3 regions of the Paenibacillus sp. FSL K6-0276 genome follow, and region 3 is predicted to be linked to each of the others. Evidence: riboswitches for the same ligand, from Rfam matches in the RefSeq annotation. Region 3 holds a riboswitch; each other region holds the start of a gene.

Evidence for each region. Region 3 has a riboswitch for cyclic di-AMP ahead of MHH52_RS10360 (KamA family radical SAM protein). Riboswitches for the same ligand answer to the same signal wherever they lie in the genome.
Region 1: linked by a shared signal. The riboswitch ahead of MHH52_RS02680 (hypothetical protein) and the one ahead of MHH52_RS10360 (KamA family radical SAM protein) in region 3 are both predicted to bind cyclic di-AMP.
Region 2: linked by a shared signal. The riboswitch ahead of MHH52_RS00580 (C40 family peptidase) and the one ahead of MHH52_RS10360 (KamA family radical SAM protein) in region 3 are both predicted to bind cyclic di-AMP.

The regions. Positions count from the first base shown of each region.
Region 1 is NZ_CP150276.1:569,865-572,133, reverse strand. It holds cyclic di-AMP (ydaO/yuaA leader) riboswitch at 1-144, opposite strand, end outside; cyclic di-AMP (ydaO/yuaA leader) riboswitch at 566-731, shown strand; gene MHH52_RS02680 (hypothetical protein) at 912-1,220, shown strand; gene MHH52_RS02675 (hypothetical protein) at 1,237-1,758, shown strand; gene MHH52_RS02670 (hypothetical protein) at 1,797-2,249, shown strand.
Region 2 is NZ_CP150276.1:122,489-124,757, forward strand. It holds gene MHH52_RS00575 (GNAT family N-acetyltransferase) at 22-507, opposite strand; gene MHH52_RS00580 (C40 family peptidase) at 802-1,293, opposite strand; cyclic di-AMP (ydaO/yuaA leader) riboswitch at 1,299-1,440, opposite strand; gene MHH52_RS00585 (C40 family peptidase) at 1,799-2,227, opposite strand.
Region 3 is NZ_CP150276.1:2,284,766-2,287,034, reverse strand. It holds gene MHH52_RS10365 (AraC family transcriptional regulator) at 1-763, shown strand, start outside; cyclic di-AMP (ydaO/yuaA leader) riboswitch at 804-945, shown strand; partial or broken gene MHH52_RS10360 (KamA family radical SAM protein) at 1,087-2,256, shown strand; gene MHH52_RS10355 (hypothetical protein) at 2,258-2,269, opposite strand, start outside.

The DNA.
Region 1 (2,269 bases), 1.7 Mb from region 3:
GGTGAGAGTCGCCCTACCTGTATAGATACGAGCTCACTCGCATCCTCTACAGGATTCACCCCATAACCGGCTTCCGACTCTCACATCGTCTGCCGATTGTTGGTTCCCCCGCTTTCCTTATCGGAAATTAAGCGGATCAAATATTCGATTGTTGTTGAAACAGGAGTAATCATACCCTTATGCAGGAAGTATTGTAAAACCTGATTGATGCCAAAATAATGCAAATTAAAAACTATTTTCGCATTGGATAGCGCTTACTTGATATCCAATCTCTCTATATCTCCTGTTTACTCCAGTTTGATTCAATTAGCGAAAAGCGGGCATACCATGTGATTTTATTCACCACAATTGTAGAAATCACCAAAAATCGCCTTTATAGGAAATGAAACAAGAAGTCGAGATTAAGCGAGGAAGAGGCTCGATAACACGCAATAAATACCTATTTGGTTCACTTTTTCGTCACAGTCGGCAGAATATGGTTCAAATTGCGCTCAAAAGAGCACTTTCTGTTTTTTACAGAAACACCTTGAAAAGAGTATGATTCGGGTTGAATCTAATTCGCGAAATACAATCAACGCTGAGTTCCTGCATTTGCAGGGAACGGGGGAACCATCAGGTCACATGGCCTACTTGGGGTGAATCCGAAGGAGACTGTTCATGTCTCACATAGGTAGGGCGACTCTCACCGTCCGAATCCGACAGCTAACCTCGTAAGCGTAAAGAGAGAGACCCTTGATCCGCCACGCTTTGGCCCAGGTGTGTGTATACCTGTATTCCAAAACCGCAGCAGAGGTCCTCCTCTTGCTGCGGTTTTTGCGTTACCTGAACCTATAGGGTGATAGCATGCTGGACGGGGTGAAAGGAATGAAACACTTCGCTATTTCAGTAGCCCTTCTACCTGTGAATGCTGTATGGACCGAAGAATTATATACGAAATATATAATAATATCCGAGAAAAACAGCAGCAACAGGATTGGTCAGCACACCAAAGCTTACCGTGGCTCACTGCCTTTAAGGAACCATGGAAAGATGTCGCTGTCGGTTGGTACGTAATAAGATCCCGCAACACCTTTCCCTTACATTTATCCGTTATACGTAAACAGAAATTTCGACTATGGCTGGAGCATGCCGCAGTCTGTGAGAATAAAGCTGAAATGCTCGCCTATATAGAGAAGGCTAACGTCGCTCACCATGTTGATCTTAAGCTTTTGGAAACCTAAGGAGGAGAAACCTGTCATGGACCAGCGAAGACTATCTCGCATTGAAGTATTCGTCTTTGATTCACCTGAGCCTATTCACTATGGAATGGAGGCTGAACAAGACAGCCGTTATGGCATCCTTAAACTTACCTGTAAGGGAGGTTGCAGTTGGGGCGCGTGTCTTATCTCAGCCAATACCAAAACCTTCGACCTCATTAAATGGAGTTCTTTTCTCAGAATGATTTACCATTGTCGACTTGAGGAAGCTATAGATCGAGTGCGTACCCATGGTTCAGAGTGGGATCAGACTCAGTTCGAGCTAGTTCAAGGTGCTTTACAGGATTTAAAAGCCAAGCTGCAGGGTAAATCCTTGGCAGGTCATATTGAGCAAGGTCGTCTGTACAGAGCTGTCGTCGGTGGGAGAGATTCCAGAGGAGGGCGGCTATACTATAAACCGTCTAAGGCCATATCCAGTGTTGCGCTTCAAAAACATAGTTATCCAGAACCTGATACCGCCGAGCTTATCAACAAATCCATTTCTTACTTTTCTATATTATAGGTTCATCACATAATCATTCTGAAAGGATCGTGTTCATCATGCCTGATCCCTTACCTACCGAATCAACCTATAGAATTATATTTGCAGAGTGTGTTCAAAAGTACACTAATGAAATCTATACGCTCAGTTCCCTGTTGTTACAACAAACAGCAGAAGCCGAGAAGATTACTATCCGTACTTTCAAAGAACTTCATAAAATATATCGTCAGAAAAACTTCGACCGCCAGCTATTCCCTATCGAAGCTTACCGCTCTTGTATCCGACAATGCGCCGATTACTACTCACGCCGATCTCTCTTGTCTGCCAAGGCATTGCCCTGGGAGGAGCAGCTCGTAAAAGTGATGTGGTATGGCCTAAAGCTATCTCTACCTCAAATAAGCATCATTCTTCAAAAAAATGTACCCACTCTGAAAGCACAGCTTAGGCATGTGCGGGAGCAAATGACTGCTCAAGAAGATCTAATGCCTACTGGAAATTTGTCAGTTGTTTAGTCCCTCAACGGGCAAAGCAG
Region 2 (2,269 bases), 2.2 Mb from region 3:
AGAAATATATGGAATATAATATCATTTGTCATAGACCATGCAATAAAATGGTTTGTTTCCTGTGGGGGTTAGGCGCTCATACGTATCCGTAATCGTAAATCCACACTTTTGGTATGTTCGGATGGCTCGCTGGTTCCAGGTCAATACCTCTAGATCAATCTCACGCTCAGGATAACGAATCAAGGCTGCTTGCACGATTGCATCTACGAATAATTTCCCTAGACCTTGGCCGCATAGATCGGGGCGCATGCCAATTCCCAAACGAACGACACCTTCCATTGGGAACAGCTGCGCGAATCCGCATAAAGTCCCTTGCCCATTTAATATGGAGATATATTGCTCATTCCGTAGCTGAGGGTCACCGAACTCGATTCCAAGAGCCTGCATTTGCTCCCACGGCATCCAGCCGTAAATATTATAAGGGGGTGTGTAGTTCCACTTGCAAATATCTTCCGCATGAGTAGTCTCCATAAGAGCAACATGAAAAGTAACCGAGGGATTTATCATAAGGTCAACGACCTCCTTTCACGAGGGTCATACTTTAAAATATAAGAAAGTATAAGTTTCACACAATACTATATGTGTTATATTTCTCGCTTAAAACGCTTACCGTCCTTATAAGGACGCCGAAGGCATTTATGCTTGTAACTAATTATATACAATAAGAGGGATGTTGGACTCAGAAACTTTATGAGGATTATTGTTTTACAAATTCCGAGAGGGGGAAGTAATAAATAAGACAAAAAAACAAGCCCCTCCCCAAGAATTAACATCTTGGAAAAGAGCTTATGTACGATTTACTTATTGAACATCATCATTATCTTCTGTCTCAGAAGCAACAGAATGATAAGCATCTGTGCTCATAATCCGTTTAGCACCGATGTAGCGTTTCACGTAGTAGCTATCACTCAGGGCGCTAATCGTTACACCGCGTGAGGAGGAGGCGTGTGCAAACTTGCCTTCACCGACATAAATGCCGACATGGGAGACACCCTTACCACTTGTATTGAAGAATACAAGATCTCCAGATCTTAAATCATCTTGGGAGATAGCTGTACCCATTTGATACTGGGAACCTGATTGGTGTGGTAGGTTGATACCAATTTTATCAAACACATACATTGTAAATCCGGAGCAATCAAATCCATTTGTGGAGATGCCGCCGGATACGTACTTAGTTCCGATGGTCTTATCGATCACTTTATCCATTTTGGAATCCGCGAAAGCGCTTCCTGCTCCGATGGTGAAGATAATGGAAAAGCTAAGTACTGCTGCTGCTAACTTCTTCTTCAAAAGTTTATACCCCTTCCAGATGCCTACGAGGTTAGCTTAAGGGTTCGGTTGAAGGTCCCCTATGACCCCTCTAAGAATGGAGGTCAATTCACCCAAAGTTGGTTCCCCCGTTTCCCTAATAGTTAGGAAACTCGGCTCAGACTGTTGATTAGGAATAGCTCGTAATCAATACATGACAAAACCTTTGTAAATAACAACTTAATGATTACAAAAATGTTACTAAAATCTCACTGCGCTAATTGTAACAAACAGTGAGCCGCTTGGCAATCGTTTTTAACATATTAATGCAGAATAATTGGCATTTTTAAGGACAAAACGCATATGTAAGCGCTAATAATGACCTATTTTTTCTATTTATTGAAATATTTATCGAATAAATATGTTTCGATCCTGTTCTAGTGGTGTAAAGAATATAATAAGGCAAAAGAAAACCTGGATTCGATTACGGCAATAATCAAATCCAGGCCTATATAGTTAATTGTGAGGTTATAGTTGTGGGGAAGTATTAATCGTAGGCTACTGCTTGATATGATGAAGTACTCATTACTCTTTTAGCGCCAACGTAGCGATTGTTCCAGTAGGACTGGCTAAGTGAAGAGATGTTCACACCACGCGAAGAAGAAGATTGTGCAAATTTACCGTTTCCAACATAAATCCCGACATGGGATACGCCGCTGCCCAATGTGTTAAAGAAAACCAGATCACCTGAACGCAGTTTGCTTTTGGCTACAGGAGTTCCGATATTATATTGAGCTTTTGAGGTGCGGGGCAAAGAAAGACCCATATTCTTGAATACATACGTAGTAAATCCAGAACAGTCAAATCCGGCAGTGCTAGTGCCTCCGGTTTTATAGGCAACTCCAATAGTCTTTGAGATAACACTGTCCATTTTAGAGTCTGCAAAGGCACTTCCTCCACCAATAGAGAATGCCATCACTAGTCCTAGCGCCGCAGCGACGCATGCTTTTCTTAAGTT
Region 3 (2,269 bases):
CCTTCTAGCATTAGGCGTAAAGCCCGTCGGAGGAGACGAATCCTTCGCGCGGAACAGTGTCTACAAACATCGGCTTAAGAAGCTCGCTAACGTTGGCTTTCCTCTGGACCCGCAGCTTACCGCTTCGTTAAGCCCCGACCTGATTATTATAGCTAACGCGGATGAAAGGGCCTACAGAGTAGTCTCGGGCATCGCCCCGACCCTTACCTTCGATTCATTCGCACCGCTTGAACACCGTATGCGGACACTAGGAAGCTGGTTGGGTAAACAGCACGAAGCCGAGGCATGGCTGGATTCATTCACATCAAAAAACGCTGCCATGTGGCAGCATCTTTACACGGATACTCTTCAACGCGGAGAAACAGCCTCTGCTTTGATTTATGACCATGGAAATCATCTATTTGCTATGGGAATGTCTGGATTGTCCACTGCTCTTTATGCCCCTTGCGGCCTACAAGCCACTGAAGAGATCCAAGCCATTCTCGATGAAGGATTAGGGTTCGCAGAGGTTGATCCAGCACGACTGCATGCCTATACTGGAGACCATATCTTCATGCTCATCCCGGAACGCAAGGACTCTCGAAAAGCTATGGAACAGCTCCTTCAGAGTTCCATTTGGAGTCGTCTACCCGCAGTACGTCAGGACCAAGTCTATCTGCTCGACGGAAGCAAATGGAACTCCGGAGATGCGCTAACTCGTGAGAAGCTGCTTACGCTGCTGCCTAAACTGCTCGGAGGAAATAGCGTTAGTGGCGGAAGCTGAACTTAGGATTTTTTTGACTTTTTAAAACTTCATAGGGTATACTTTATCTACGCTTAATTTCCAACTTTTACAGTTGAAAAGCGGGGGAACCAGTTAATTGGGGCGAATCATTGAGCATTAGAATGTAGGGTACCATCTTACCCGAGTCCGTCAGCTAACCTCGTCAGCAGTGGATGGGTCTGCTTTTTCATGTTATTTACATAACCAGAGACCCTTGCTAAGGGTCTCTTTTTGTGTTTTTTTTGACCCTGCTGGCAGTAGATTGGCCTTTGACACCTAAGGCTCCCTCGTTTCTCACACAATGAGACAAAGGAGAGATGTATGTGCAAAAGGTAAAGTACTTCACGGATATTAACAAAATTGCTATGTTGTCTGAGCCGGAAAAAGAGCATCTAAAAGAAATTACGGACAAATTTGTTTTTCGTGTGAATGACTATTATTTGTCTTTGATCAACTGGGACGATCCAGATGATCCGATTCGCAAGCTCGTTATCCCTAACGAAGGTGAACTGCTGGAATATGGGCGCTGGGATGCTTCCGATGAGGACACGAATTATGTTGTACCGGGTTGTCAGCACAAGTATAGAACAACAGCACTACTGATTGTATCCGAGGTCTGTGGAGCCTATTGCCGCTACTGTTTCCGTAAGCGTCTGTTCCGAAATGACGTGAAAGAGGCCATGTCTGATGTCTCTCCGGGCTTGGAGTATATTGCAAACCACCCTGAGATTAACAACGTACTTCTTACGGGCGGTGACAGTTTAATTCTCTCCACACCTAAGCTAAGATCCATTATTGAAAGTCTAAGAAGCATTGAACATGTCAAGATTATTAGATTAGGTTCCAAAATTCCCGTGTTCAACCCGATGCGGATCTCTGAAGACGAAGAACTGTTGGAATTGATTCGTACTTTCTCTACTGAAGACAAGCGAATCTATGTTATGGCGCATATCAATCATCCTCGTGAAATCACACCTGAAGCCAAAAAAGCATTTAAAGCACTTCATAACGCTGGAGCAATCGTCGTTAATCAGACACCCGTCCTCAAAGGCATTAACGATGATCCCGTGATATTAGGCGAACTACTAGACCGACTTTCATAGGCAGGCGTTACACCCTACTACTTCTTCGTGAACCGGCCAGTTGCCGGAAACCGAGAATTTGTATTACCTCTTGAGCAAGTTTATCAAATTGTTGAAGAAGCCAAGGCCAGAACCTCAGGACTCGGCAAAAGAGTACGCTTATCTATGAGCCATACCTCCGGAAAGATAGAAATTCTCGCGATTGATAATGGGAAAGCCTATCTCAAATACCATCAATCCAGAGATCAGGAATACGGAAAATTTATGATTCTAGATTGTCCCAAGGATGCGGAATGGTTCGATGACCTGCCTGGTAATCAGGAATATTGGATCCCACCTGTGAAAAAGAACGACGCTATTATTTCTGTTAATAAGTTATCATGCCAGCCTGCGGATCTGATCTATAAATAAATCAATCGGCTCT